Regions from separate parts of the Mycobacterium sp. IDUB_17 genome, predicted to be linked through region 3. Evidence: predicted binding sites of a transcription regulator. Region 3 holds the regulator's gene; each other region holds the start of a gene.

Region 1 (10,380 bases), on a different contig from region 3:
GTGGCCGAACAGCCGGTTACCGACGCTGGAGGTGTTGATCACCGATGCCTTGGCGTCGATCAGGCGATCCAGCAGCAGGGTGGTCAGCAGGAACGGGGCCAGGTGGTTGACCTGGAAGGTTTTCTCGAAGCCGTCGACGGTCGCCTGCCGGGTTCCGCTCATGATGCCGCCGGCGTTGTTGGCCAGCACGTCGATGCGCGGATACCGATCCACCAACTGGGCGGCCAGATCGCGGACCTGGCTGAGTTCGGCGAAGTCGGCAACGAGGTGGTCGGCGCCGAGCGCGCCGGCCACCGCCGCAGTCTTACCAGGTGACCGGCCCACCACCACGACGTTGTCGCCACGCCGGCTCAACTGGCGGGCGGCCGCGGCACCGACGCCGTCGCTGGCGCCGGTGATGACGATGGTCCTGCGCTCCGGGTTCACCGGCCCAGACTAGACCGTTCCGGTGACAGAGTCGGTGAGTTGTTGAAGGCCGAAGTCGGTGCTCTCCGGCAGCGCGTCCAACGGCCACCAGCGCAGGTCCAGAGACTCGTCGCTGCAGGCGATCTCGGCGCCTTCCGGTGCCCGCACCACGAACTGCATGTCGAGGTGGCGGGTCGGCACGCCCAGCGAGCAGGTCACCGGATGCACGTGTAGCGCGGCCAACTGCGGGTCGATGGTCAGCCCGGTGATGCCGGACTCCTCGGTGGCCTCGCGCAGTGCGGCGGAGCGAATGTCGGAATCTGTTTCCTCACAGTGCCCGCCGAGCTGCAACCAGCGGCCGAAGCGGGGATGCAAGGTGAGCAACGTCTGGGTTCCGGTGTGATCGACCACCAGTGCCGAGGCGGTGATGTGGCCGGGTACGCACGCGCGCAGGCAGGCATCGGGCCGGGCGGCCAGAAACGACAGCACCGCGTACCGCAGGGTGTCCTGGCCGGGATCGGCTGTCTGCCAATGCGTCAGCATCTCGACGGCGGAGGCGTGCAGGCTCTCGGCGCTCACTTCACGACCAGCAGGCCGTCGGTGGGCACCGGGTCGCGCGGCGGTTGCGGATCGGCGGCGTGACCGATCGCGATGGCGCCCAACGGCTCCCAGTCCGCGGGCAGATCGAGCTCGGCACGCACCAGGTCACCGGCGAAGATGGTCGAGCCGATCCAGCAGCTGCCCACGTCGCGTACCGCCAGCGCCACCAGCAGGGCCTGCACCGCCGCACCCACGGCGACGGTGAACATCGTGTGCTCGGCCTGGGTGCGGGCCTCGTCGGGATAGCTGTGGGCGCCGTCGGGAACCAAGAACGGAATCACCAGTTCCGGGGCGTCGTACAGGATCTGACCGCGGTTCACACGGCGCTCGACGGACTCCGGGTCCCGGCCGTCCCCGGTGAGATCGGCCCGCCACCGGTCCTTCATCCGGTCCAGCAGCCGGGTCCGCACGGCACCGTCCTGCACCCAGACGAAGCGCACCGGGCGGGTGTGATGCGGGGCGGGCGCGGTGAGTGCATCGCTGACGGCGGCTTCGATGAGTGCGTGGTCGACCGGTTCGTCGGAGAACGTGCGCACTGAGCGACGCAGTAGCTGAGCTTGGTTGCGCCCCATCTCGATTGCCTCGGCGGTACCGAGCCAGAACAAATCGTCCTCGCCGGACCGCAGCAGCGTGCGGGCGTTCGATCCGTCGTCGGTCAGCTCCAGCCCACGCACCACCGCGACGGGGATCGCAGTGAGCTTGCCCTTCACCAGATCGGCTGCCGCAGCGATCTCGTCGGCCACCGCCACCTCGGTGACCAGAAGTTCGTTACCGTGCCGATCGCGTGCGCCCGCATAACCGTGCAGCACGGTGAGCCCGGATGCGCCGATGGCGAAATCGGCCTGGCCGTTGCGCCAGGCGCGGCCCATGGTGTCGGTGATCACGACGGCGACGGTGACGCCGAGTCGCTCACGCAGGTTTTCGCGAAGCGCCTGTGCGCTGCCGTCGGGATCGACCGGCAGCAGGGCCAATTCGTTCGAGTCGACATTGGAGCCGTCGACTCCGGCGGCGGCCTGGACCAGTCCGATGGCGTTCTCGGTGATCAGGGTCCGGCCCTTGCGTGCCAGCACGCGGACCGCCTCGGCGTCGATGAGCTTGCGCCGCAGGGTGTCCCGCTCGTCTGGGTCGGAAGGGGCGGTGACGATGCGGCCTTCACACTTGGACACGATCTTGCTGGTGATGACCAGCACGTCCCCATCACGCAGCCACGGCGTCGCCTCGGCGAGGGCGGCGGCCAGATCATCCCCGGGTCGGAACTCGGGAAGCCCTGGCACCGGCAGAATCTCGACCCGGTCGGCAGACCCGTGCTCGGTGTTCACCCCGGTGGTCACAGCGCAACGCCTGCCACATCCAGACCGGCCCGCACCATCTCTGCGGTGGTCGGCGGGTCGGTCATCAGCAGCGGTACCGTGCGCACAGCCACGCCCTCGATCTCGGCGTCATCGCCCTCGTGTACCAGCCAGCCGTCCAGGATCCCGGTGCCCGACCGGGCGCCGAAGTGCTGGCCGACGGCCTGCGAGGTGGATTCCACGCCGATGATGGACAGACACTCATCTGCCATGCCGCGCAACGGTTTTCCGTCGATGATGGGGGAGTAGCCGACCACGGGTGCCTTCGTCGAACGCAGCGCGCCGCGGACACCGGGGATCTGCAGGATCGGCCCGATGCTCACGACGGGATTCGACGGTGCCAGCAACACCACGTCGGCCTCGGCGATCGCGTCGGTGACGCCCGGCGCGGCGGTTGCCTGTTCTGCACCGACGAACGCGAAGCTGTGTGAGGGCACCTGTGCGCGGTAGCGCACCCACCACTCCTGGAAGTGGATGGCCCGTCGTTCGCCGTCCTCGGGGTCGGTGATCACCACGTGGGTCTCGCTGCGGTCGTCGGTGACCGGCAACAGCCGCGCACCCGGTGACCAGCGCTTGCACAGCGCCTCGGTGACCTGCGACAGCGGGTAGCCGGCGCGCAGCATCTGGGTGCGGACCAGATGGGTGGCCAGGTCCCGGTCGCCCAGGCCGAACCAGTCAGGTTGCACGCCGTACGCGGCAAGTTCTTCCTTGGCGTGCCAGGTCTCATCCTTGTGACCCCAGCCGCGCTCGGGATCGATGCCCCCACCCAGGGTGTACATACAGGTGTCGAGGTCCGGGCAGATCCGGACGCCGTGCATCCACGCGTCGTCGCCCACGTTCACGATCGCGGTGAGTTCATGCTTGCTGTCGCTCCCGGCGAACTGGCCGAGGCACAACAGGTGCTGTACCCCCAGCAAAAACCGGGCGCCTCCGACGCCGCCGACCAGAACGGTGATCTTCACAACGTCCGACCCTAAGCTCTGAGGGCGCGCGGATGGAAACGACGTCGTCACGGGCAGGACACGCCGATGTCGCGACGCGCCGATTTGACATTACGAGATGGTATGAATTCGCGTCCCGGCGCTTGACCCTGGCAGCTAACACGTGTGTAATCACATATGTGTCATTTCCCGGTCGGTGACCGATTCCGGTGTCGCGGACCGAGATTCGATCAACTGTTCGAATGGGGTGACCGCACATCGCAATAGTGGGGCTCCACTTAGGATCTATGAGACCGAGTGAGGAGGCGGGGGATAATGTCTTATGAGAGCGGCGATTTCGATCATGTGGTCCGGTTCGACAACCGGCTACTCGGCTCGGTAGACAACGCACCGCACATCAACGCCGGGCCGACACCGCTGGGGATGCCCGCACGTCCTCAGCTGAGTTTGGTACCCGAACACATTGATGTTGATCCGGAAAACGAAGACGACCAATGGCAGGAACGTGCGCTGTGCGCACAGACCGACCCGGAGGCGTTCTTCCCGGAGAAGGGCGGGTCTACCCGCGAGGCCAAGCGCATCTGCCAGGGATGCGAAGTGAAGGACGCATGCCTGGAATATGCGCTCGCGCATGACGAGCGTTTCGGAATTTGGGGAGGGCTGTCCGAGCGGGAGCGTCGCCGGCTCAAACGCGGCATCATCTGACGCTCTTCCCGGCAGGGCGCTTCATCGCAGGGGTGCGGCGCTCGATGTCAGTCGTCGTCGATCGTTGGGTCGATGACTGACGGTTCAACTCCCAGATAAGTGGCCACTTGGGCCACCAGGATTTCATGCAGCAGATCGGCAAGCTCATCGGATCCTTTGACCCGGCGCTCGATGGGCTTGCGGAACAAGACAATTCGAGCCCGGGTCGCGTTCCCTCTGACGTCGACCCCAGCAGGTATCAGCCGTGCCAGCGCGATCGGCCCATCGGCGATGACCTCGGGTGGCCATTGCACACTGTCCGGGTCTTTCGGGGACATCCGCGGAATCTCATCGACGGCGACGTCCAGTTCTCGCAGCCGCGACGCCCACCGGCGTTCGATCGGTTCGTAAGCCTCCAGCACCGCCATGTCGAACCGCTCGGCCCGGCTGCGCCAGCCGGGAACCGAGCGCGGAAGTAGCGGCCCGCGCATATCGCGGCCGCGGCGCGATCGCCATGGGTTGCGCTGGGCCACGGCGATGATCGTAACGGTTCGGGATCGGGGCCCCGACGGCTGCGCGTGTCCGGCGGCCCACAGCGATCGTCCAAAGTAATCTCTGGGGCGTGAATGTTCCCCGTCGCTGCTGCCGGCCCGGGTGCCCGCACTATGCCGTGGCGACGCTGACTTTTGTCTACTCCGACTCCACGGCGGTAGTCGGACCACTGGCCACGGTGTCTGAGCCCCATTCCTGGGATTTGTGCGTCGGCCATGCCGGCCGCATCACTGCGCCGCGCGGTTGGGAGCTGGTCCGTCACGCCGGGCCGCTGCCCACCCATCCCGACGAGGACGATCTGGTGGCGCTGGCCGATGCGGTCCGCGAAGGTCAACCCGGTGCGGTTTCCCGGGGCGGGGTGGTGGCCGGATTCTCCGATCCCTCCACCGGTCTGGGCACCAGCGCGGTGATGGTGCCACCGGCGCGTCCCGCGGAGACCAACGGACGTCGTCGCGGCCACCTGCGGGTGTTGCCGGATCCCACTGACTAGACAGCGGTCGGGCCAAGAGTAGTGAACGTATCGACGCCGCCCGACGGTTAGGCTGGCGCCAACGATTCCGTTTCACAAGGAGCTATATGTCTAGGCCAGCGGCGGCTGTTCACGATGTCATCAAGGCCTATGACGTCCGGGGACTGGTCGGCAGCCAGATCGACGAGGCGTTCGTGTCCGAGGTCGGCGGTGCATTCGCTCGGCTGGTCCGCGCCGAAGGTGCGGGACAGGTGGTGATCGGTTACGACATGCGGGCCAGTTCGCCGACGCTGGCCTCAGCGTTCGCCGACGGTGTCACCGCCCAGGGCTTGGATGTGGTCAGAATCGGCCTCGCCTCCACCGATCAGCTGTATTTCGCGTCGGGCCTGCTGGACTGCCCGGGGGCGATGTTCACCGCCAGCCACAATCCCGCTGCCTACAACGGGATCAAACTATGCCGCGCCGGGGCCAAACCGGTCGGCAAGGACACCGGCCTTTCGATCATCTCCGACGAGGTGATCGCCGGCGTGCCGGCGAACGACGGCCCGGCAGGCGTCACCTCCGATCGCGATGTGCTGTCCGACTACGGCAGCTTCCTGCGGTCCCTGGTCGATCTCAGCGCGCTGCGGCCGCTGCGCATCGCGGTCGATGCGGGCAACGGCATGGCCGGTCACACCACACCGGCGGTCCTCGGGCCGATCCCGGGTGTCACCGTGCTCCCGATGTTCTTCGAACTCGACGGCAGCTTCCCCAATCACGAGGCCAACCCGCTGAATCCGGCCAATCTCGTCGACCTGCAGGCCCACGTGTTGGCCTCCGGCGCCGACATCGGCCTGGCGTTCGACGGGGACGCGGACCGTTGCTTCGTGGTCGATGAACTCGGCCGGCCGGTGTCACCGTCGGCGGTGACCGCACTGGTGGCAGCCCGTGAGCTCAAACGCGAGATCGGCGCCACCGTGATCCACAACCTGATCACCTCGCGCGCCGTTCCCGAATTGGTCATCGAGCGCGGCGGCACGCCCGTACGGTCCCGGGTCGGGCACTCCTACATCAAGGGTCTGATGGCCGAGACGGGCGCCATCTTCGGTGGGGAACACTCGGCCCACTACTACTTCCGGGACTTCTGGGGTGCCGATTCCGGCATGCTCGCGGCCCTGCACGTGCTGGCCGCACTGGGCGAGCAGGAGCGTCCGCTGTCGGAGTTCATGGCGGACTACCAGCGGTACGAGGCGTCCGGCGAGATCAACTTCACCGTCGGCGATGCCCCGGCGTGCGTCGACGCCGTGCTCAAATCCTTTGCCGGCTCGATCCACTCCATCGATCACCTCGACGGTGTCACAGTCGATCTCGGTGACGGCAGCTGGTTCAACCTACGCACGTCGAACACCGAACCGCTGCTCCGGCTGAACGTGGAAGCGCGTGCCGCCGAGGACGTCGCCGCGCTCGTCGACAGAGTTTCGGCACAGATCCGTGAGGTGAGCGAGCCGGTGCCGTGAACGCCGTGGACGCCACGGTCGACTTAGGCGACGGTGACGGACTTCTCGCCGCCGATCGCAACGGTCTGCTGCGGGCCGCGGCAATGGCGGGCGCCCAGGTTCGGGCCACCGCCGCGGCGTCGGCAGAGGGTCTGCTCGACCCGCTGCGTGCCGATCAACCACCGCGCACGGTGATTTGGGTTGCCGGCCGCGGTACGGCCGAGAGTGCCGGCGCCATGCTGGCCGCCGTGCTCGGCGCGTCGATCTCGGCGCCCATCGTGGTGGCCGCCGAGGCCCCGCCGTGGCTCGGCGCACTGGACGTGGTGATCGTCGCCGGTGACGACCCGGGCGATCCGGCCCTGGTGAATGCGGCGGCCACCGGTGTGCGCCGCGGTGCCCGGGTCCTGATCGTGGCGCCCCATGAGGGGCCGCTGCGTGACATCGCGGCCGGGCGCGCGGTAGTGCTCGCGCCCCGGCTGTGGGTGCCCGACGACTTCGGGCTGGCCCGGTACCTGGCCGCAGGTCTGGCCGCGCTACACGTTGTGGATCCGGGTATGCGTGTGGATCTGGCCGCACTGGCCGACGAACTCGACGCCGAGGCGCTGCGCAACAGCGCCGGGCGAGAGCTGTTCACCAATCCGGCTAAGACGCTGGCCGAGCGGATGTCGGACAGCGCGGTCGTGCTGGCCGGCGACAATCCGGCCACCCTGGCGCTGGCCCGGCACGGGGCGGCCGCGATGCTGCGCCTGGCCGGGGAAGTGGTGGCGGCCGCCGGGCTGAGTGATGTGCTTGCGGCGATGGGCAGCGGGGCAGTGGGGGTGCCTGCGGCCCGATCGTTGTTCCATGACGAAGAGATCGACGGACCGCTGCCACGCCGCATGCGTACATTCGCGTTGATCACCGACACCGAACGACAAGCGGTGGGGGCACGGGTCAGCGGCTTCGACGACATCGCCGTGATCGGTGCCGAGGACGTACCGGAAGCGGCTGGGACGACCCTGCCGGTCGGGCGCCCGGAACAACAACTGGCGATTCTGGCTGTCCGTGTGGAGATGACGGCCGTATATTTGAAACTGGTTCGAGGATAAGAAGTGCATCTGCTACGGGGCGCGGTGCGGACCTATGCCTGGGGTTCGCGCACGGCAATCGCTGATTTCACCGGAAGGCCCAGTCCGACAATCCATCCGGAGGCTGAACTCTGGCTCGGGGCGCATCCGGGCGACCCGGCCTGGCTGCAGACCGAACACGGTGAAGAGTCGTTGCTGCAGGCGATCAATGACGACCCCGAGGGGCAATTGGGCAGTGTGGCGATCGGCCGATTCGGCGACGCACTGCCGTTCCTCGTCAAGGTGCTGGCCGCCGATGAGCCGTTGTCGTTGCAGGCGCACCCCAGCGCCGCTCAGGCCCGGGAGGGCTTCGACCGTGAGGACCGGCTCGACATCCCGGTGTCCTCGCCTGTCCGCAACTACCGCGACCGGAGCCACAAGCCCGAGTTGCTGGTTGCCCTTGGACAATTCGATGCGCTTGCCGGATTCCGCCCGGTCGACCGCACGGTCGAGCTGATGCGCGCACTGGCGGTCTCGGACCTCGACCCGTTCATCAACCTGCTGTCCGATCAATCCGGTGCCGACGGGTTGCGGGCCTTGTTCACCACCTGGATCACCGCTCCGCAGCCCGACCTCGACGTGCTGGTGCCGGCGGTTCTCGATGGAGCGGTCCACTACATCCGGTCCGGGGCAAGGAAATTCGCTGCCGAGGTCAAGACCGTGCTGGAGCTCGGTGAGCGTTATCCGGGTGACGCCGGTGTGCTGGCCTCCCTGCTGCTCAACCGAATCAGCCTGCGGCCGGGGGAAGGCATCTACCTTCCGGCCGGAAACTTGCACGCATATCTGCACGGTGTCGGTGTCGAGGTGATGGCCAACTCCGACAACGTGCTGCGTGGTGGGCTGACCCCGAAGCACGTGGATGTCCCCGAACTCCTGAGGGTGCTGGATTTCACTCCGACCCCTGACGAGCGGCTGCGTCCGGAAACCGTCACGGAAGGGCCGGAGACCATCTACCGGACGCCGGCGCAGGAGTTCGCGGTATCGGTGTTGTCGGTCGAAGGTGACCGCCTCGGTGACGAGATCGACGTGCACTCCCACCACGACGGGCCGCAGCTGCTGCTGTGCACGGAGGGCGCCGCGGTGATCTACGCCGACGACGACAAGCTGACCTTGGAGCGGGGCGCGGCAGCGTGGGTGGCGGCCGAGGACGGCCCCATCCGGCTGACTGCCGCCGAGCCGACGAAACTGTTCCGCGTCACCATCGGGATCTAGCCGGAATCCGTCACGCCGAGGGGGCGACGACCTCGGGCTCACGGTCGCTGCGCTCGGCGAGCCATTGCTTGATGTTGTTGCGCATGGCACGGCCGACCAGGCGGGGCGGCGGCACCAGATAGAGGCTGTCGATCAGGCTGGTCCTGCTCAGAAACCATTCGGCCACAAAGGGATCGGTCTCGGCTGCTGCGACAAATTGATTGAACAGCTCGTACGCCGGGCGGTACCACCAGGGGCGGTCGCCCACCGCCCCGTGCTCGGTATGGTCCGCTGCGGCGTTCATCAGCCACACGGGCCAAATCGTCTTGGCGTTGCTGAACGCCAGTCGCCACATCACGTTGTCCATTCCGCCGGCCAGCGCCCGGCGCAGGTTGTCGGCCTGCAGTGCCGCCATCGTCACGCCCTGCCCGAACGTGGGGTTGAGGCTGGCGATGGCGTCACCGAACGGCAGGATCCCCGTGGGAAATCTGCCGATCCGTTCGTAGCGCCGCCACTTGCTCGTCGGGTACCGGTGAAGGTTCATTTCGCCGACGGGCGTACCGGCTCGCAACGCGGCACTGATCTCGGCCGGCAGCAGCTCGTCGGCCAGCGCGCAAACCCCCGCGAAGTCACGGGGCGGTTCGGCCTTGGCCACCCCGAATGCCGTCACCATCCAGATGCCGTCCTCGTGGAAAAGCATGCCCATCCCCAACGGGCGGTTTCGGGTGGCGCCGACAATGATCATCTTCTGCGGCATCATCCCCTCGGGGATCTTCACGCGGTGCGAGGCGTAGGTGACGCCCACCTGTACCGAATCCTCGCGTGGGCGCTCGAATCCCCACTGTTGCAGCCACGCCGGAAGCCGGCTGCCGCGGCCTGACGCGTCGATGACCAGATCGGTCGGCGTGACATCGCCGTCATCGAGGACGACGCCGGTCACCCGCTCGGTCGCCGGGTCGTACTGCGGATGCGCGACGGCTCGGTGCGCAATCTCAACCCTGGCCAATGCGCTGACCCGCTTGCGGATCTGCCATTCGAGGTGACCACGGCTGGGAACGTAGGCGGTGTATTTGTCGTCCAGTCCGGTTTCCAGGACGTGGCCGGCCGCGTCGAAGTGGATCAACTCGCGGCGGTTGCGTATCACCGGGACGCCGGAGGCCGCCATGTCGTGGAGCAATCCGGGAAACAGCGCTTCCAGTTCCTGACCGCCACGGGCCATCAGCAGATGGACGTGCTGGCCCTGCGGGATGGCGCTGCGATTGACCGGCTGGTCCGGAAGCTCGTCGCGTTCGTAGACGGTGACGTGGTCGAAATGGTCGGCGAGTACCCGGGCCGCGCACAGCCCGGCGATGCTCCCTCCAACGACAACGGCTCGATTCGGCGAAAGTTCGTGAGTCCTGCGCATATGACGGCTACGGTACTGCGACCACGGCGTGAACCGGATCGGAATGAGAGGTGGCGTCAATTTTGTCTGCCTTTCGGTCGTCGCCGCGAGCGCATCTGTCGGCTGCGGGGGCGGATGCAGCCCACGTCATCGTCAGTGCTGGTACCGGCCGCCTAACGGGCTTGCAACAACTCGTGGCACAATCCCGTGGCTGAAGACGTGAT
Region 2 (10,380 bases), 270 kb from region 3:
CCTCGGGCGCCGGGAAGATCGTGGTGCCGGTCGAGGTGACCGACGCGATCAAGCTCGGCGTGGTGTCGATGCCGCACGGCTGGGGCCATGGTCAGCCCGGCACGCGGCTCGGCGTCGCGAACGCGTCACCCGGGGTGAACACCAACATCTTGTCTTTGCCCGACTTCATCGATGAGCCGTCCGGAAACGGTGCGCTCAACGGCATCCCGGTCACGGTCAGCCGGACGACGATCTAGCGTTCACTACTCACGGAACATATCGAGTGCGCCCTGATGGGAGTCAATCACGTTGTATGACAGCGTGATTGCGATGAGGGCAGTGGGTCGCGGGTTGGTCCCGTCAACCACTTGGTTCCGGGGGAACGAGTAGTTCTTCTGGGTGGAAATGGTGGTTGAGGGTGTCTTGACCGGTGTTCATCAGGGGTGGTGGGTGCCAGTGGGTGCGGCCGGTGTTTGGGTCGATGGTGGTGGTCCAGCCGAGGCCGGCCAGGCGGTTGTCGGGTCCGCAGCTCAGTGCGAGGTCGGGGGCGTTGGTCTGTCCGCCGTGTTGCCAGTCGGTTTTGGCGTGGTGGACCTGGCAGTGGTCGGCTGGTGCGGTGCAGCCGGGGCGGGTGCAGCCGCGGTCCCGGTTGTAGAGCAGCAGTCGTTGGGCTTTGGTGGCCAATCGTTGGGTGCGGGCCAGGTACAGGGGTTCTGCGGTGTGGTGGGTGTAGACGGTGAGGTAGTGAAAGCTGTGGGATGCCAAGCGAATGAGGTCTTTCATCGGCATCCGGATGCCTGAGCCGGTGACGGCAATTCCGGCGCCGGCTTCGAGTTCGGCGAGTGTGGTGGAGACGACCACGGTGACCGGAAGGCCGCCGTGTTGGCCGAGTCGTTTGGACATCAGCAGTTCCCGCAATGCGACTTTGAGCGCGTCGTGATTGCGCTGGGCCTGGGTGCGGGTGTCACGGCGGGCCGCCTGCTCCTGCCGGGTTTGGGAGACGTCGAGTTCAGCCCCGGTGTCGGCCTGGGTGTCGGTGGCCTCGGGACCGTCGGGGGCCTGCGGGTCCTCGAGCGGGTTGGGCGAGGGGTTGTGGATCGGTTCGGGATCGGCGGGGTTGTTGATGCCCGGTGCGCCCCACACGCCGGTGACGGTGGTCAGGTATGCCGCGGTCTCGGGATCCAGCCAGCCCTGGACGTGTACCAGTCCGTCGGCGTCTTGTGTGCCGATCCGCAGCCCACGCAGGTGTGCTGCGACATCGGGTGAGTCGCCGTCTTGATTGAGCAGATACAGCAGTTTGTCAGCGGCGGCTTTCAGTGTTTCGGGGGTGTCGCGGGTCGCCGCGGTGACCAGGTCGGATTCGATCTGGGCGAGTTCGGCGGTGTTGACGTAGTGGGCCGCTTTGCCCAGGGTGTCGCCGATGATGGTGATGTGTTCGGTGTTGATCGTGCCGGCCAGCAGTGCTGTGGCGCAGGCGGGCAGTCGCGGTGCCAGTACCTCACCGCCGATGGCATAGCGCGGGCCCAGTTCGGCGGCGGCGGCCACGCGGCGTGTGGCTTGCTTGCCGCTGATCCGCATCCGGGTGGCCAGCACGTCCTTCCAGGACTTGCCGCCGATCTCGTGCGGGGCGGCCGCAGCCATCAGGGCGGCTTGGATCCGGTGATCGATCATCGCCTCGGTGCGGGCCTGCCGTTCCCGTTCGGACTGGAGCGCCAGCAACTCCGCGGTGGCGAACCCGGTGAAATCAGCATCGGCCAGCGCCGCGGTGGCGGCGCGGTGGCCGGCCTGGGCGGCCTGCACCACACCCCGGTCCTGCGCCAACCCGACTACCATGATTCGAACACTAGTTCGACACCCTGACAAGGATCCCCGAATTGGGACTCACGTGGTCAAAGTGGCCAAAGTTTTTCGGGCCCGCGTCGGGCTGACTCAATCGGATCTTGGCGACGTTTCGATCATCGCGATTTGTAAATTCTTGTCCGGGCCGAGGTGGCGCAATGCGAGCCGCAACGGCGGTTTCGCCAGGTACGGCTCGTCGGTCGGCGGCGCAATCAGTTAACCTGGGCAAACGGCAGATTCGCCGCACTGCGACACGCATGAATCGCCCCTTACCTTGAGTGCGTGTCGTCCCAGCCCGAAGCCCATCCTGTATCGCTGCCGAGTCGCCGTGCGCGTGCCGATCAGGCGCGCCAGGTGGCCGATGTACTGCGCCACCAGATCTACGAAGGCACGTATGACGGGGCCCTGCCGGCCGAGGCAGAGCTGGCCGCCGAGTTCTTCGTCTCCCGCAACACCATCCGTGAGGCTCTCGCCGTCCTCAAGACCGAAGGCTTGATCGACCGCGGCACCAAGGTGGGCACGCACGTAGCGGCCCGCAAGTACGACCACGGCCTCGACGCATTGGTGGGACTCAAGGAGACCTTCAAGGACTACGGCGACGTCCGCAATGAAGTCCGTGCCGTGCAGCGCCTCTCGGCCCCGCCCGCGGTGGCGCGCAAGCTCGCGCTGGAACCCGGCGCCCAGGTGGTGTTCATCGAGCGTCTGCGCTACCTCGCCGACCTACCGCTGTCGTTGGATCTGACCTACCTGACTCCCGAGATCGGCGAGCAGGTGATCGGTCATCCGCTGGAGAGCAATGACATCTTCGCGCTCATCGAACGCGTCAGTGGTCGCCGACTGGGTGGGGCAAGCCTTGCCCTGGAAGCGGTTTCGGCTGACCCGCATTCCGCCGCGACGCTGCAGGTACCGGCCGGATCGGCGCTGCTGATGGCCGAACGGCTCACGAGTCTGGACGACGGCACGCCCGTCGACTTGGAGTACATCAGGATGCGTGGTGACCGAATCACCATGCGCGGCAACCTCGTTAGGAGAGACGCATGACACTGGTCAATCAGCGCGCCGATGTCCCGGTGACCATCGACGAGTCACTGTGCATCGAGGGCTGCACATTGTGCGTCGACGTGTGTCCACTGGATTCGCTGGCCATCAATCCCGAGAACGGCAAGGCCTTCATGCACGTCGACGAGTGCTGGTACTGCGGCCCATGCGCGGCCCGCTGTCCCACCGGCGCCGTCACCGTCAACATGCCCTATCTCATCCGCTAGAGGACCCGATGTGAAAACAGCCCTGATCGCCCTCACCGCCGGTCTCACGCTCGCGACCGCCGGCTGCTCCCTGGACTCGGCGACGAAATCGGCCGACACCGTCGACGTCGTCGTCGGCTACCAGTCCAAGACCATCAACACCGTCACCGCCGGAACGTTGTTGCGCGCCCAGGGGTACCTGGAACGCCGTCTCGCTGACATCACGACCCGCACCGGCACCAAGTACAACGTGACGTGGCAGGACTACGACACCGGCGCGCCGATCACCGCGCAGATGGTGGCAGAGAAGATCGACATCGGCTCGATGGGCGACTATCCGATGCTCATCAACGGGTCCAAGACACAGCCCAACGAACGCGCCAAGACCGAGATCGTGTCGGTCACCGGGTACAACCCCAAGGGTGCGCTGAACATGGTTGTGGTGGCACCGGATTCGCCGGCCAAGTCGTTGACCGACCTGGCCGGCAAGAAGGTCTCGGCCAGCGTCGGATCGGCAGGCCACGGCATGCTGGTGCAGGCCCTCGGTAAGGGCGGGATCGACGCCAAGACCGGTGTGGAGGTGCTCAACCAGCAGCCTCAGGTCGGCGCGTCGTCGCTGGAATCCGGTCAGGTCCAGGCACTTTCGCAGTTCGTCGCCTGGCCGGGTCTATTGGTCCACCAGGGCAAGGCCAAGCTGCTCTACGACGGTGCCGAACTGAACTACCCGACCCTGCACGGTGTGGTGGTTCGCCGGGCGTATGCGGCTGAGCACCCTGAGGTGCTCGACGCGTTCCTGCAGGCGCAACTCGATGCCACCGACTTCCTCAACACGAAGCCGTTGGAGGCGGCCCGCCTGGTGGCCGAGGGCAGCGGGCTGCCGCAGGAGGTTGTGTACCTGTACAACGGGCCAGGCGGCACCTCGTTCGACACCACCCTCAAGCCGTCGCTGGTCGAGGCGCTCAAAGGCGATGTGCCCTACCTGAAGTCGATCGACAATTTCGCCGACCTCGATGTGACCGGTTTCGTGCAGGACGGACCCCTGCGGGCGGCGTACTCCGCGCGCGGTCAGGACTATGACAAGGCATTGAACTCGAACGCCAACCCGTCGGCGTTGGGCGGCACCGACCCGGTGTGCCACACCGCCGTCGACAATCCCGCCACGGCCGGCGAGCTCTGGCTCGACGGATCGGACACCACCACGGCGGCCGCGACGCCGGTCTGCCTGCTCAAGGCGATCCGGCAGGCGGAAGGCGAGGGCAAGAAGGTCCGCGCCGCCTATGTCTCCGACGCCGAGTTGGGCACCCGGTGGTTCGCCGACAAGTCCGTGTGGGTGCGGCTGCCCGCACCGGGCGCCGAGGGCTTCCTGCCGTTCGGAACCCAGGCCGGTGCCGAACGCTATACCGCTGCGCATCCCGGCGCTGCGATCGTCGACTACCGCCAAGCGCTGGCAGGTGCGGTGTGACCACCACCGATACCCCGCCCGTCACGGTCGGCGACCCTCCCGTCGACCCGGCGGAAACGCATCACCGCCGCACGCCTTCGGTCTGGCCGCATCGTCTGGTGCGGCTGGCCTCGGTGGTCGGCGCGGTCGTCCTCTGGCAGCTGCTGACCGCCAACAACGTGCGGGTGGGGCTGCGGTTCGACACTCTGCCGACCGTCACCGAAATCACCGCGGCCCTGGTGAACCGGCTGGGCACGCCGGAGTACTGGCTGGACCTCGGCCAGTCGCTGATCCGGATTCTCACCGGGTTCGGGATCGCCGCGGTGGTCGGTGTGATCACCGGAATCCTGCTGGGGCGCACCGCCTGGTTCGCCGACATCTTCGGTCCGCTCACCGAGTTGGCCCGGCCGATACCGGCGATCGCCATCGTGCCGGTGGCGATCCTGCTGTTCCCCAGCGATGAGGCGGGAATCGTGTTCATCACGTTCCTGGCCGCCTACTTCCCGATCATGGTCAGCGTCCGGCATGCGGTGCGTGCGCTTCCGACCATCTGGGAGGACTCGGTGCGCACCCTCGGTGGCGGTCGTCTCGACGTGCTGCGCCAGGTGGTGCTGCCGGGCATCCTGCCCGGACTGTTCGGCGGGCTCTCGGTCGGCATGGGGGTTGCCTGGATCTGCGTGATCTCGGCCGAGATGATCTCTGGCCGCCTCGGTGTGGGTTACCGCACCTGGCAGGCGTACACGGTGCTGAACTATCCCGACGTGTTCGTCGGCATCATCACGATCGGCGTACTCGGTTTCGTGACCGCCGCGGCGGTCGAGTTCATCGGCCGGCGGGCGACGCGTTGGTTGCCGCGCGGTGAGGAGGTGACGCGATGAGCCCCACCGACACCGCTACCCGGGCCGCCACCGGAATGCGATTGGAACTCGATCGAATCCGGTTGTCCTACACCGGCACTCCGGTGATCGACGATCTGAGCCTCACCGTCGAGCCCGGTGAGATCCTGGTGCTCACCGGTCCGTCGGGGTGCGGGAAGTCCACGGTGTTGCGCGCGTTGACCGGGCTGCTGCGGCCCGACGCCGGCCGGGTGCTGGCCGACGGCGATCCGGTCACCACCACCTCACGGGACCGCGGCATGGTGTTCCAGGACAGTGCGCTGCTGCCGTGGCGCACGGTGCGGTCCAACATCGAGCTGGCCCTGCAGCTGCGGGGTGAACCCAAGGCGGGTCGCCGCGAACGTGCCGACCGCTGGATCGCCGAGGTCGGCCTGTCCGGATTCGCCGAGTTCCTGCCGAAGAACCTGTCCGGCGGTATGCGGCAGCGGGTTCAACTCGCGCGCGGGCTGGCCGGTGCGCCCCGTGCGGTCATGATGGACGAACCGTTCGCCGCGCTGGACACCCAGACCCGGGCGGCTATGCAGCGGTTGCTGATCGACACCTGGCAGGCCCATCCGACCACGATCGTGTTCGTCACCCACGACGTCGACGAGGCGCTCACGCTCGGTGACCGCGTTGCGGTGCTCGGCCGTGCCGGACAGCCGCTGCGCACCCTCATCGAGGTGGCCCAGCCCCGAACCGACCATCCCGAACGATCCGCGCTGCGCGCCGAGATCATTGCCGCCCTGGAGCAACCGTGACCGAATTGACCCAGATTCCCGATATTTCAGACGCGATTCGAATCGACTGCGACGTGCTGGTGATAGGCGGTGGCACCGCGGGCACCATGGCGGCGTTGACCGCCGCCGAGAACGGCGCCCAGGTGCTGCTGCTGGAGAAGGCCCACGTGCGGCACTCCGGAGCGCTGGCCATGGGCATGGACGGCGTCAACAACGCCGTCATCCCCGGCAAGGCCGAGCCCGAGGACTATGTCGCCGAGATCACCCGGGCCAACGACGGAATCGTCAACCAGCGCACCGTCTATCAGACCGCGACCCGTGGGTTCGCGATGGTGCAGCGGCTCGAACGGTACGGGGTCAAGTTCGAGAAGGACGAGCACGGTGAGTACGCCGTGCGGCGTGTGCACCGTTCGGGCTCCTATGTGCTGCCGATGCCCGAGGGCAAGGACGTCAAGAAGGCGCTGTACCGGGTGCTGCGCCAACGCTCGATGCGCGAGAAGATCCGGATCGAGAACCGGCTCATGCCGGTTCGCGTGCTCACGCATGAGGGACGAGCGGTGGGTGCGGCCGCATTCAACACCCGCACAGGAGAATTCGTCACCGTCGCCGCCAAGGCGGTGATCCTGTCCACCGGCGCGTGTGGCCGCCTCGGGCTTCCGGCGTCGGGATATCTTTACGGCACCTACGAGAACCCCACCAACGCCGGCGACGGATACGCCATGGCCTACCACGCCGGCGCCGAACTGTCGGGAATCGAGTGCTTCCAGGTCAATCCGCTGATCAAGGACTACAACGGGCCGGCGTGCGCCTATGTGGCCAACCCATTCGGTGGCTATCAGGTCAATGCGCTGGGGGAGCGGTTCGTCGACTCCGACTACTGGTCCGGGCAGATGATGGCCGAGGTCAAGGAGGAGATCGAATCGGCCCGCGGGCCGATCTACCTCAAGGTCAGCCATCTGCCCGATGAAACACTGACCACGCTGGAGAGCATCCTGCACACCACGGAGCGACCCACCCGCGGAACGTTCCACGCCAATCGCGGACACGACTACCGCACCCACGACATCGAGATGCACATCTCCGAGATCGGGTTGTGCTCAGGGCATTCCGCCTCCGGAGTGTGGGTGGACGAGCATGCCCGCACGACGGTGCCCGGCCTGTACGCGGCCGGAGACCTGGCGTGCGTTCCGCACAACTACATGATCGGTGCCTTCGTATACGGCGATCTCGCCGGCGAGCATGCCGCCTCGACACTGTCGGATGTGGCTGCGCCGGTGGAGCTTCCGGACGATCAGGTGGCCCAGGCCCACGAGCTCATCTATCGTCCGCTGCGGCACCCGGACGGTCCGCCGCAGCCGCAGGTCGAGTTCAAGCTGCGGCGGTTCGTCAACGACTATGTGGCACCGCCCAAGACCGCCACCAAGTTGTCGATCGCGGTGCAGACCTTCGAGCGCATGACCACCGAGGTCGAGGGCATCGGGGCACGTACCCCGCACGAGTTGATGCGCGCCGCGGAGGTGTCCTTCATCCGGGACTGCGCGGAGATGGCGGCCCGGTCCTCGCTCACGCGCACCGAGTCACGCTGGGGGCTGTACCACGAGCGGGCCGATTTGCCGCAGCGCGACGATGCGCAGTGGCGCTACCACCTCAACCTCTACAAGGACGCCGACGGCGCCATGCAGTTCGTGAAGCGGCCGGTGGCACCGTATTTCGTCGCGGTGCCGGAGTTGGACCACCTGACTTCCCACGATCCGGTGACCACCGTCGAACAGCCCCACCTGCACGGCGGCCGGGCGCCTGCCGCCGAACGCTCCCGGGTGCGCCCGGCCGGATCCGCGCAACCGCCGTCACCACGTATCGCGGCGGTCCTGGCGTTGGAGGAGCCCTCCCTGGAGGATCTGACTGCCTACCTGGCAGATTCCGACCCCGGCGTGCGCAGAACCGCGGTCGCCACTCTCGTCGAGCATCTGCCCGACGGGTACCAGCCCGTGCTGGTTGCCGCACTGGCTGATGGCGACGCCGAGGTGCGACGGGAAACCGCGGATGCGGTACGTGAACTCGTCGAGGTCCTGCCCGACCCGGGCGCTTTCGCCGACCGGCTGGAGTCCGCGGACCCGGTGGTCCGTGCGGTCACGGTCTACCTGTTGAGTTCCCGGCGGGTCGGCGACGCCCAGGCGTACCGCCTCGCGTCGACCGATTCCGATCACCGGGTGCGGATCGAGGCGGTGCGGGCGCTGGTGTCGGTCGACGACCACACCGGGGTGGCGGCAGCCACCACCGACGAGAACCGGGAGGTCCGGATCGCCGCGGTAGGCGGACTGGCGACCCTGCGTGCCGGCGCCGATGCGGTGCGCGTGGCGCTCGATGACACCGATCCGCTGGTGCGGGCGGCGGCCCTGGCGGCACTCGGCGCGGTCGGCTGCACCGGGGACGACGTGGTCAGTGTCGAGAAGGCGTACACGGAGTCGGCCTGGCAGATCCGTCAGGGCGCGGCACGGGCGTTGGCCGGGGCCCTACCGGAAGTGGCGGTTCCCACCCTGTCGCGGGCGCTGAACGACCAGCATCTCGATGTCCGCAAGGCCGCTGTGCTGAGCCTGAGCCGGTGGGCGGGTTCGGAGTCGACGGCCCGTCAGGCACTCACCGTGGCCTTGGACGACAGTGATGCCGATGTGCGGGCCTATGCGCGTCAGGCGTTGGCGCGCACAGGCCCGCACGTTCCGGGCTAGAACTCTCCGCAGTTGGGAGCGGTGGGCACCCCGTTGAACCGGTCGGTGAGCCAGTCCATGGTTGGTTCGCCGTCGACGTACGGTTGCAACAAGCTGGTGGTGGCCATCTTGTTCAAGAACGGTGCCATTTCGTTGGTCCGGAACGTGACGTCGCCACCCTTCGCGCACCAGTCGTTCGCAGTGTCGACGGCCGACGCATAGGGCGCGAGGGAATCCCAGCGGTTGTGGGTGACCAGGACCGGGCCGGTGGGCTTGAGGCTGCCGATGCGTTGAGCCGCCAGCAGACTCCGGATCGGATCGTTGCCGACCAGGTCGTTCAGGTCGGTGTTGAACCACGGCTGCACGTGCCGGAAGGCGTAGTCGACACTGCCCTGGACCAGGCAGGTGTGGCCGCTCCAGTCCAGCATCTGCAGACCCCGCGGTGTCAGTGAGTTACGCAGTGGTTCTTCGGTTTGGGGGTAGGACGCGATGATGCCACGCAACATGTATCCGGTGAGCACTGCCAGGAAGTTGCCGTCGATAGCCGGAAGCGCTGCCGCGATATCAGTGACGGCCCCGGCGGCGTAGGTGCCCACAACCCGGAGTTCAGGCGCGTAGCTGCCGGCCAGTTCGGCGGCCGACATCGAGGCCTGTCCACCGGATGCCCAGCCCCAGAACGCCACCGGCCCATTAGGATTCAGCGACGTGTCGGGGAGTTTCATTGCCGCGCGGGCGGCGTCGAGCATCGCGGTACCGGCCGCGACTCTGTTGAGGAACTGCGGTGACTCCGAACCATGAACACCCATGCCGACGCCATCGGTGACCACGACGGCGAAGCCACGGGCCAGCAGGGTGGCGATGAACCCCTCTTCGTAGTTGAACATCAGGTCGAACCCCTGAGAGAAGTGGATGCCCTGGTTGAACAGTCGCGACGGCGCACACTGTTCACCTGTCCCATACGGCCCGGTCGCGTACGCGAGCAGCGGACGCGGGCCCTTGCCCGTCCATGGGGCGTCGGGTTCGATGTAGGTTCCGGTCACGGCGACCGGCTTTCCCTGAGCGTCAGTGCTGCGGTACATGATTCGCGTACCACCTCCCACGAACGCGCCGAGTTGACCCGAGGGTTCGAGCACCAAACGTGACGGTTCGCTACGGATGAGATCGCCTGGTCGGCTATCGGGCAGAGGCGTCGGCGGTGTGTAGAATTCTTCGTAGTGCTGGTCGTCGGCCCGGGCAACGGGGTTCATCAGCGTGGCCGGCCAAGCGGTCCACGCCAACGCCGCGATCACCAGAGCGGTTGCGAGTCGGGTTCTGGTGCGGCAGTGGGGGATTAGTGGCATGGGACGTCCTAGGTCGAAGTAAATGGGTGTGCGCAAGTGCTGGCGCCGCGCACCCGCGGCGTCAGTGAGTCAGTCAGTTGTGCGGTGAAGTGGAAGCGTCAGGTTCTGGACGCAGCAGCACGCGGTGCGCTGTGCCGGGCCCCTGTCTTGTCGTCGATCCGGCGGTGCAGCTTTCGGGTGGCGGCCCGGTAGGCGGCCGGCCTGATCGGCAACAGCC
Region 3 (10,380 bases):
GAGGGCGTCGTCATCGACCTGCCTGCCCTGGCAGGACCGGCGTACCCCGCGGACGACCTTCTCGCGGCTGAACGGCTCGGTCACCCCGCTGCGCTTCACCACGGCCAGCACAGCTGTCTCCACTGTGGTGAATCGACGTCCACACTCGGGGCAGGACCGACGGCGCCGGATGGCCTGCCCTTCATCGGTCTCGCGCGAATCGACCACACGCGAATCAGGGTGACGGCAGAACGGACAATGCATTACCGCTCCTTCGTCATGCCGCCGGACAACTAGCTCGAGCGCCCTTGAGCGTACCCGCGATGCCAACGGGAGACTCACCGCCGGGTCCAGTGGGGTGTAGCGGCTCACGCCGACGCCGGCCAGTGTGGCTGGCAGCCACGACGATTCAACGGTCATCGCACTGCTCAGCCAACCGGGGCGAGCAGCGTCTGCCCTGCGTCGACTGCCACGGAGTCGAGCTGGTTGAGGTCACGGATCTGCTCGACGACCCGGGACACCGGGGCATCCGGGGCGACCCGCCGGGCCACCTGCTGCAGCGTCTCCCCCGACTTCACCTGGACCACCGCCAGTTCGGTCGGCGTCGGCGTCTCGGACCCCATGACCCCGCCGAGTTGGGCCACCAACCCCAGCCACACCGTGATGCCGGCGGCGACCAGCGCCAACAGGACCGTGGTCAGCGGCGTGATGGGCCGGCTGCGATGAGATGCCCGCGACATCAGCACTCCGGTTCCGCGGTACCGGACCGCACCGCCGGCGGGACGGGACGGCGCCGGCCGCTGGACCCGGCGCACCGGCCGGGGTGCGCCCGCGCCGAACTGGGCGCGGGGCGACTGCGACTGCGGAGTGGCCCGAACAGCGCGGGAACGGCTATCGGCGGGGATATCGATGATCGCCATCTGACTGCCTTTCGGTGGGACGTATTCGCTCTTGTGTTCGAACATAGTCGCTCAAGTGTTCGATGGATAGAACATGTGATCGAACTGTTGCCAAACGATAGAACGGGGTACCGACAAGTTCGGGCCACAAATCCCGCACACCGCCCACGCGACGGCCCTCGCGCATCCCACCTGCGGACACGCCCGCGACACACGTCGAACACATGTTTGATTAATGCTCGACCAGCGACTACATTCGGCCCCATGAGCGACGACCGCAGCAGGGATGGCAGCACCGACCGCCCGGCCGGATCGGACGGCGCGGGCCCACGCCGGGCCGAGGGCGGCCTCACCGACCGGCAACGGACAATTCTCGACGTGATCCGGGCGTCGGTCACCAGTCGCGGCTACCCGCCCAGCATCCGTGAGATCGGCGACGCGGTCGGCCTGACCTCGACGTCGTCGGTCGCCCATCAGTTGCGCACCCTGGAACGCAAGGGTTACCTACGACGCGACCCCAACCGGCCGCGCGCGGTCGACGTGCGTGGCGCCGACGATCCGGCAGCCGCGGTGGTGTCCACCGACGTGGCCGGCTCCGACGCGCTTCCCGAGCCGACGTTCGTCCCGGTGCTTGGGCGTATTGCCGCAGGCGGTCCCATCCTGGCCGAGCAGGCCGTCGAGGATGTCTTCCCGCTACCCCGCGAACTGGTCGGCGAGGGCTCGCTGTTCCTGCTCAAGGTCGTCGGGGACTCGATGGTCGACGCCGCCATCTGCGACGGCGACTGGGTGGTGGTGCGCCAACAGAGCGTGGCCGACAACGGGGAGATCGTGGCGGCCATGATCGACGGCGAGGCCACCGTCAAGACGTTCAAGCGGACCCGCGGTCAGGTCTGGCTGATGCCCCACAATCCGGCGTACGACCCGATCCCGGGTAACGACGCAGCGGTGCTCGGCAAGGTCGTCACCGTGATCCGCAAGATCTGACCGACCGAGATCGGACCCGGCCGAATCCGAAGGATGGCCGGGTCCGTTCGATTCAGTCCGTCCGCACGAATCCGTTGGTGCGAGCGAATTCCTCACTGGCGAACCAGATTTCGGCCACCGCGTCGTCATATTCACTGCTGTCGGGCGCCCAGTAACGGCCGGACTTCGTGTCGGCCTTGATGGGGTAGCCCTCCGGCGCGCGGCGCGCGTCCTCCAGCGGTAGGTGGATGGCCGTGGCACTGGGGATCTCGTCGAGTTCGATGGCCGCATGTCGCCCGCTGTGGGCCTCGCTGCTGTATGCCTCGGACTCGGTGATGACACGGGTCGGCGCCGTGTCGACATTGTCCTGATCGCTCGGCACGGCCAGGCCGCTCAACGCCGCGAAACCTTGCGCCTCGCGTGCGCCGCCGGCCGGACCTGCGAATGCCCCTGTATCCACCATGTCGTCGTCTGCGAGTTCGGCTTCGATCTCGTCGTCGGCGTCACCCTCGGCGACTTCCTCGAAGTCCGCATCGATGGGGGTGTCGAGGTCCTCGTCCTCTTCGAAATCGTCGTCGAAGTCATCCTCTTCGAAGTCGTCATCGTCCTGGTAGCCGTCGTCGTAGTCGTCGAAGCCCTGTCCCGCCTCCGGGCCGGCCAGCCGTGAGGAATCCTCCGGCGGCTCGTCGTCCTCGCCCGGTGATCCGTAGCCACTGGCCGATCCGTGGGGAGCGGCCCACTGGCTGACCGGGATCGCGATATCGGTCGGGCCGTCGAACGGGGACGCCACACCGCTCGCCGAATCCTCACCCGGCCCGGCGAAACGCGCCGTCGAGGCTTCACCGGCACCGTAGGCAGTGCTCGGCCGGTACCCGCTCGCCGCATCGGCGCCCCGGTCGTCGGCGAACTCGTCGTGGTCGTATCCCCGCGATTCGTAGTGCGCTTCGTCGTAGCGGCCGTCGTCATACTGCGGTTCGCCGGCACCGTCGTAGTCATCGTCGAACGGATCGTGGTCGAAGTCGTCATCGCCACCGGCACGGCGACGGTGCCACAGTGCCGCCCCCACGATCAGACCCGCGAGCAGCAGCACCGGAACCACCGCGATCAGCCACCACCAGCTCCAATGCCAGCTGAACGGCTTCTTCGCATCCGCGCCCGACGGCTGCGGACCACCGGCATGAGGCTGCCCGACACCCGGAACCTGCAGGCCACTCAACTCGGAGGCGAGTTTCGAGGGCTCGGTGGTGAACTTGTTGGCATCGCGGTCCCAGGAGATCGCTCCCCCGCTGAACCGCTGGCTGACGACGGTGCCGTCTTCGGTCTGGTCGGCCATCGGGGCGCCCAGTGCGCCCTTCGCCCCGCCCAGCTTGTCCCAGGCCGCCTTCATCGCGCCCCGGACGATCACCGCGCCGTAGTCGGGGGTCCAGAAGATGACGGGGTTGTCGGCCGCGGCGAAGGTGCTGATCCGGCTGTTCGGGCCCAGCCCGCCCTCGGACTCGCTGGCGGTCGGGAAGCCCAGATCGCCTTCGGGGCCGCCGACGCTCTCGTACTTCTCCAGCAGTTGACCCGTGATGGCATTGGCCCCGGTGGCCGGGGTGTAGAAGATCTTGCCGCCCGCGTAGTTCTGGCCGACGCCGCCGTCACCGATCGGGTACTGATCGCCGTCCTTGGCTCCCAGCGGGCCCATCGGCCCGCCTGCCGCCCGACGGGCCGCGGCGATCGCGGCGGCGGGATCCGACGGTACGTCCAGACCGGCGAGCTGATCGGCCAGTTCCGGCGGCACGGTGGTGAACGTCTTCGTCTTGCGGTTCCAGGAGATCTCACCGCCGGTGAACTTCTGGGAGCTCACATCGCCGTCGAACGTCTCGTCGTCGGCGGGAACGCCCAGCACTCCGGCCGAGCCGCCGAGCTTGTCCCACGCGGCGTTGATGGCGCCCCGGACCACCCGGGCACCCGTGGCCGGAGTCCAGAAGATGACGGGGTTGTCCGGCGCGCTCAACGTCGAGTTGCGGCTGTCCGGGGCACGCCCGGCGCCCTCGTCGATGGTGGGGAATCCCAGATCGCCGTCGGCTGCGCCGCCCAGCGACTCGTACTTCTCCAGAATCGCGCCCTGCATGAAATGCGCGCCGGTCGCCGGGGTGAAGAACATCTTGCCCCCGGCGAAGTTCTGCGCGAAGCCCGAACCCACCGCGTAGACGCCGCCTTGGCGCGGTCCCAGCGGCCCGCCGTCGCCGCCGTTCGCCTCCCAGGCGGCGGAGACCGCCGCGTCGGCATCCGACTCCGGGGTGGCCGACGCCACCGCCGGCCCCATCAAAGCAGCGACCACGAGTGCGAGCAGGCCGACCGCCAACCGCCACACGGCCGCGTTCAGCCTCGCTCCAGGCCTAGTCATGCGCTCTCCCCGCTCGTTCGGCAAAGTTTCCTCAGAAATGTCCCGCCCCGACAACTTTGCTTCAGCAGGTGAGGATAACCAAGGAACGTGGCCGATCATGCCCAAAAAAGCCGCAATATCTGGGTCTGACGACCCAGATATGGGCTTCTCGGGTCGTCAGGCGGGGTAGTTCGGACTCATCAGACGCCCAAACTGCGTCCGATGATCTCCTTCATGATCTCGGTGGTGCCGCCGTAAATGGTCTGCACCCGCGCGTCCAGGTAGGCCCGTGCGACCGGGTACTCCCGCATGTAGCCGTAGCCGCCGTGCAGCTGCAGGCAGCGGTCGATGAGGTCGACCTGCTTCTCGGTGGAGTACCACTTGGCCATCGCGGCCTGCTCCACGGTGAGCTTCTCGTCGAGGTGCAACCGGATGAACTCGTCGACCATCATCCGCACCACGGTGGCCTCGGTCGCCAGTTCGGCCAGCAGGAACCGGCTGTTCTGGAAGCTGCCGATGGGCTTGCCGAACGCCTTGCGCTCCTTGGTGTACTGCACCGTCTGCTCCAACACCGCTTCCATCGCCGCCGCGGCCATGATGGCGATCGAGATGCGTTCCTGCGGCAGGTTCTGCATCAGATAGACGAAACCCTGCCCTTCCTCGCCGAGGAGATTCTCGACCGGCACCTTGACATCGGTGAACGACAACTCGGCGGTGTCCTGGGCCTCCAGACCGATCTTGTCCAGGTGCCGCCCCCGCTCGAAGCCCTCCATTCCGCGCTCCACCACCAGCAGGGAGAAGCCCAGGGCCCCCTTCTCGGGGTCGGTCTGGGCGACGACGATCACGAGGTCGGAGTTGATGCCGTTGGTGATGAAGGTCTTCGACCCGTTGAGTACGTAGTGGTCGCCGTCGCGGACCGCGCGGGTCTTGATGCCCTGCAGGTCGCTGCCGGTACCGGGTTCGGTCATTGCGATCGCCGTGATCAATTCACCCGTGCAGAACTTGGGCAGCCAGCGCTGCTTCTGCTCCTCGGTGGCCAGCCGGAGCAGATATGGCGCGACGACGTCGTTGTGCAGGCTGAAGCCGATGCCGCTGTAGCGGCCGGCGACGGTCTCCTCGCAGACGATCGTGTTGTACCGGAAATCGTCGTTGCCGCCGCCGCCGTACTCCTCGGGCACCGCCGTGCCGAGAAAGCCCTGCTTACCCGCCTCGAGCCAGACGCCGCGGTCGACGATCTTGTCTTTTTCCCACTGGTCGTGAAACGGCGCGACGTGCTTGTCCAGAAACGCCCGGTACGACTCGCGGAACAGCTCGTGCTCCCGCTCGAACAACGTGCGGTCGTACTTCACAACACTGCCCATGGTGTGACCTCCGGTACTGGTTACGGATTTGGGGGCCAACCTATACCAACCGGGTGGTTGGTCAGCTCCGGGGAGGGCCGATACCGCCCGTAAACTCGGGCCATGCCCCAGTCCCCCGCGAGCCTCGCGCACTGGGGCGCCTTCACCGCCGACCTCGCCGACGGCGATATCACCGCCGTCACACCGCAGGCCGGCGACGCCGACCCTTCGCCGTTGCTCGGCAACCTCCCGGGCTCGATCCGGCACCGCTCCCGCATCGTCGGGCCCGCGGTCCGGCGCGGCTGGCTGAGGGACGGCCCCGGCCCCAGCAGCGAGCGGGGTGCCGACGAGTACGTCGCGGTGTCCTGGGACGACCTCACCGAATTGCTGGCCGACGAGCTGCGGCGGGTCGTCGACACCTACGGCAACGAGGCGATCTACGGCGGCTCGTACGGCTGGGCCAGCGCCGGACGCTTCCACCACGCCCAGAGTCAGGTGCACCGCTTTCTGAAAATGCTTGGCGGCTATACCTTTTCCCGCCATTCCTACAGCCTGGGCGCGACCGCGGTGATCATGCCCCGGGTGGTCGGAACCCACGACGACCTGTTCAAACGCTCCACCGACTGGGATGTCATCGCCGAACACACCGACCTGCTGGTCTGCTTCGGCGGTGTCGCGCTGAAGAACACCGGCATCAATCACGGTGGCACCACGGCACATCCGGCCCGCGATGCGCTGCGCCGGTTGCGTGACCGGGGCGCACAGATCGTGTCGTTGAGCCCGCTGCGCGACGATATCGACGGCGACTGTCATTGGCTGGCCCCGGTCCCCGGCACCGACGTGGCGGTGATGCTCGCGCTGGCCTACGTCCTGGCCACCGAGGGACTGGCCGATCTCGACTTCCTGGACACGCACTGCACCGGGTATCCGCGGTTCGAGCGGTACCTACTGGGCCGCGACGACGGCGTCGCGAAGAGCCCGCAGTGGGCCTCACGGCTCAGCGGCCTGCCGGCCGAGGAACTGACCGCACTGGCCCGGCGGATGGCCGCCTCGCGCACCCTGGTCACCGTCAGTTGGTCGCTGCAGCGGGTCCGGCATGGCGAGCAGGCTCCGTGGATGGGCCTGACCCTGGCCGCGATGCTCGGCCAGATCGGGATCCCCGGCGGAGGTTTCGGACACGGCTACGGGTCGATGAACGAGCCGGGGCTGCCGCCGCTGCGCTGCGGCCTACCCGCCCTGCCGCAGGGGCCCAACCCGGTGCAGACGTTCATCCCGGTCGCCGCGGTCACCGACATGCTGCTGCACCCGGGTCAGCCGTTCGATTACAACGGCCTGGCGCTGACCTACCCCGACATCAAGTGTGTGTACTGGGCCGGCGGCAATCCGTTCCACCACCACCAGAACATTCCGAGATTGCGCCGCGCCCTGTCCCGCGTGGACACCATCGTGGTGCACGATCCGTACTGGACGGCGATGGCCAAGCATGCCGACATCGTGGTGCCCTCGACCACCGCCTATGAACGTGAGGACTACTCGGGATCACGTAATGACCCGCTGCTCGTAGCCATGCCCGCACTGGCGCAGCCGTATGCCGACTCCCGCGATGACTACACCACGTTCTCGGCGCTGTCGGATCGGCTCGGCTTCGGCGAGCGGTTCACCGAGGGTCGAACGGCGCGGCAGTGGCTGGTCCACATGTATGAAAAGTGGTCTGCCGGGCTGGATTTCGAGGTTCCCGGATTCGACGAGTTCTGGGCCGCGGGCAGCTTGCGGTTGCCCACCGAGCCAGGGCTGACACTGCTCGCCGATTTCCGGGCCGACCCGGTCGGGCGGCGGCTGGCCACCCCGAGCGGCCGCATCGAGATCTTCTCCGCCGACATCGACGGGTTCGGCTACGACGACTGCGCCGGCCACCCCCGCTGGTACGAGCCGACGGAGTGGCTCGGCGGGCAGCGAGCCCGGGCGTATCCGTTGCACCTGCTGGCCAATCAGCCCGCGACCCGTCTGCACAGCCAACTCGACGGTGGTGCCGCCAGCCAGGCATCGAAAGTCCAAGGGCGCGAACCGATCCGGATCCACCCAGCTGACGCGGCGGTACGCGGTCTCGTCGATGGCGACGTGGTACGGGTGTTCAACGACCGTGGGGCGTGCCTGGCCGGCGTGGTGATCGATGACCGACTGCGCCCGGCGGTGGTGCAACTGTCGACCGGGGCCTGGTTCGATCCGGCCGATCCGGCCGACCCCGGTTCGATGTGCGTGCACGGCAATCCCAACGTGCTCACCGAAGACGTGGGCACCTCGTCGCTGGCGCGGGGATGCACCGGCGCTCACGTCCTGGTGCAGGTCGAGAAGTTCGCTCGCCCGCTGCCCCCGGTGCGGGCTCACGAGCCTCCGGTGATCCGGGAACGCTGAAACCGTTGGGCGGCCACCACTTCGGCCGTTTTCCCGGTAGCAGTTGCGTGCCGGTGCAAGGATCCCTTCAGCGCTGACCGCGGCGTCAGCAGAAGGAGATCCGGGCCGATGCGATTCTCACCCCGTTCTGCTGCCAGGTCGCTGCTGGTCGGCGCCGTGGCCCTGTCCGGTTCCGCCGCGATAGCGGTCACCACGACCTTCACCGCCGACGTCGTGCTCAGCGCCACGGTGCTGGTGGTTCCGGGTACCGGCACACCGAATCCGGCGTTGTCGCAGAACTACGAGGATCACGCGGTCCAGTACTACGTGGCGCCGGGCAGCACCTGCACCGACGTGACGTGCGTCGGTGTTCCCTACATCGCCCAGTTCTGGCCGTTCCCGTTCGCCGGGTGGGGCGGACTGGAGGGCGCCAAGTGGAACGTCTCGGTGCAGAGCGGTCTCTCAAGTCTGGCCACCGCCTACGGTGCACAGCTGACCCCACCGGCTCCCGGCCAAGAGCAGAACTACAACCCGGACCACGAGGTCGTGATCTTCGGCTATTCGCAGGGCGCCACCGTCGCCGGCATCTACAAGCGCAATCTCGCATATCTCAACAACGCAGGCGACCCGACGTTGCCCACCAACGTCTCATTCGTGCTGATCGGCAACCCGAACCGGCCCAACGGCGGCTTGTTCGAGCGGCTTGCAGCACTCGGCACCGTGCCCATCCTGGACGCGACGTTCGGCAATCCGACGCCCACCGACACCGCGCCCGACGGGGTGATCAACACCGATGACATCGCGCTGCAGTACGACGGCGTCGCCGACGCACCGTCCTGGGTGCTCAACCCGTTGTCCCTGGCCAACGCGCTCGCCGGGTTCGAATACGTGCACGGCACCTACCTGGCCCCCAAGGGCAGTGACGAGGCCGGCGCGACGCCTTACGGATACACGCCCGAGCAAGTGCAGGCCGCGGTCGCGAATGCCCAAGCGAATTGCTCGGAGGCCACTCACTGCCAGGTACACGGCGACACCCGCTACATCACCCTGCCGGCGAAGTACCTGCCGATCATGCAGCCGCTGATCGACCTCGGCGCGGCGACCGGAACATCCGCCGTGGTGATACCACTCGTCGATCTGGTCTCACCGATGATGCAGACGTTGATCGAAACCGGCTATGACCGTGGCGATTACGGCAGCCCGACGCCGTTCCAACTGGTGCCGAGGGTCAACCCGGTGAAGCTCGTCACCGACCTCATCAACGACATCCCAGAGGGAATCCAGGCAGCACGCAACCCTGGCCTCGACCCGTTGCCGGGCTGGTCCGACCCGACCGAATCCGCGGATACCGCCAACGCGCAAGACAACGTGAAGGTTTCGCACACCACCGCCATCGCACCCGAGTCGCCCAAGCTTCCCGACTTGCCTGAACTCAATGTGCTCAAGGCGAACCCGTTGACCAAGGCGACCACCGACTCCGAAGGCACGCCGACCACCGAGACCAAACGGCCGAAGCTGCGCGCCGGCGACGTCCGGCCGGCGCGTGATCTGGCGAAGTCGATCCGCAGCACCGTACGTAAGGCACTGGGCGGCCAGGACACAGGCAAAGACAAGGCCAAGCCGGCCGGCGCCACCGAGAAGAAGCCTGCGGCGGCCTGACGCCCGCTCTGAGAAGCGCTCAGAAAGTGGCGAACTCGCTCAGGCTCGCCGCCAGCGCCATCGGTACCCGCGCCTTGATGCGGGTGCCGTCGGCGGTGTGTTCGGTGGCATCCACCCGACCGTCGGCATGCACCCGCGCCACCAGGTCCCCACGGTCGTAGGGGATCGTCACGTCCACCGTCGCGTCGGTCGGGGGGATCATCTCCGCCATCCGGGCCCGCAGCCGGTCCAACCCCTCACCGGTGTGCGCCGAGACGAATACCGCGTCGGGCAGTGCGCGCCGCAGCGTCGCCAGCCCGAGGTCGGTGGCCGCATCGATCTTGTTGACCACCAACAACTCCGGCGGTGGAGCGATGTCGTATTCGGCGACCACATCGTTGACCACCTGGCGGACTGCGTTGATCTGCGCCAGCGGATGGTCGTCTGCGCCGTCCACCACGTGCACCAGCAGGTCGGCGTCGACCACCTCTTCGAGGGTGGACCGGAATGCCTCGACCAGCTGGGTGGGCAGGTGCCGGACGAAGCCGACGGTGTCGGTCAGCACGAATGGCCGCCCGTCGTCGAATTCTCCACGGCGCGTGGTGGGTTCGAGCGTCGCGAACAGGGCGTTCTCCACCAGCACGCCGGCCCCGGTCAGGGCGTTGAGCAGGCTGGACTTACCGGCGTTGGTGTAGCCCACGATCGCCACCGACGCGGCCTCCGAGGACAGCCGCCGGCTGCGCTGGGTGTCGCGGATCTTCTTCATGTCGCGAATCTCGCGGCGCAGCTTGGCCATCCG

The links. Region 3 encodes LexA, which represses DNA repair genes until DNA is damaged. Its sites were predicted from a motif close to CGAACANNTGTTCG; they were not measured.
Region 1: the regulator LexA is predicted to act here: its motif matches at 3,523-3,536, upstream of cofD (2-phospho-L-lactate transferase).
Region 2: the regulator LexA is predicted to act here: its motif matches at 1,817-1,830, upstream of ACZYZ7_RS03545 (HNH endonuclease signature motif containing protein).

Annotation. Positions count from the first base shown of each region.
Region 1 covers NZ_JBVAXS010000004.1:317,796-328,175, reverse strand. Annotated here, with positions in the region: gene ACZYZ7_RS19075 (SDR family NAD(P)-dependent oxidoreductase) at 1-426, opposite strand, end outside; gene ACZYZ7_RS19070 (NUDIX hydrolase) at 436-948, opposite strand; gene ACZYZ7_RS19065 (coenzyme F420-0:L-glutamate ligase) at 981-2,324, opposite strand; gene cofD (2-phospho-L-lactate transferase) at 2,333-3,316, opposite strand; gene ACZYZ7_RS19055 (WhiB family transcriptional regulator) at 3,611-4,000, shown strand; gene ACZYZ7_RS19050 (metallopeptidase family protein) at 4,048-4,470, opposite strand; gene ACZYZ7_RS19045 (DUF3499 domain-containing protein) at 4,602-5,021, shown strand; gene ACZYZ7_RS19040 (phosphomannomutase/phosphoglucomutase) at 5,108-6,496, shown strand; gene ACZYZ7_RS19035 (TobH protein) at 6,493-7,563, shown strand; gene manA (mannose-6-phosphate isomerase, class I) at 7,567-8,793, shown strand; gene ACZYZ7_RS19025 (FAD-dependent oxidoreductase) at 8,804-10,177, opposite strand.
Region 2 covers NZ_JBVAXS010000001.1:712,735-723,114, forward strand. Annotated here, with positions in the region: gene ACZYZ7_RS03540 (molybdopterin-dependent oxidoreductase) at 1-236, shown strand, start outside; gene ACZYZ7_RS03545 (HNH endonuclease signature motif containing protein) at 340-1,812, opposite strand; gene ACZYZ7_RS03550 (GntR family transcriptional regulator) at 2,101-2,859, shown strand; gene ACZYZ7_RS03555 (4Fe-4S dicluster domain-containing protein) at 2,856-3,083, shown strand; gene ACZYZ7_RS03560 (ABC transporter substrate-binding protein) at 3,094-4,524, shown strand; gene ACZYZ7_RS03565 (ABC transporter permease) at 4,521-5,381, shown strand; gene ACZYZ7_RS03570 (ABC transporter ATP-binding protein) at 5,378-6,139, shown strand; gene ACZYZ7_RS03575 (fumarate reductase/succinate dehydrogenase flavoprotein subunit) at 6,145-8,844, shown strand; gene ACZYZ7_RS03580 (lipase family protein) at 8,841-10,163, opposite strand; gene ACZYZ7_RS03585 (flavin-containing monooxygenase) at 10,262-10,380, opposite strand, start outside.
Region 3 covers NZ_JBVAXS010000001.1:444,598-454,977, reverse strand. Annotated here, with positions in the region: gene nrdR (transcriptional regulator NrdR) at 1-243, opposite strand, end outside; gene ACZYZ7_RS02290 (LysM peptidoglycan-binding domain-containing protein) at 408-944, opposite strand; gene lexA (transcriptional repressor LexA) at 1,143-1,862, shown strand; gene ACZYZ7_RS02280 (LGFP repeat-containing protein) at 1,915-4,233, opposite strand; gene ACZYZ7_RS02275 (acyl-CoA dehydrogenase family protein) at 4,413-5,573, opposite strand; gene ACZYZ7_RS02270 (molybdopterin-dependent oxidoreductase) at 5,676-7,964, shown strand; gene ACZYZ7_RS02265 (PE-PPE domain-containing protein) at 8,073-9,602, shown strand; gene hflX (GTPase HflX) at 9,622-10,380, opposite strand, start outside.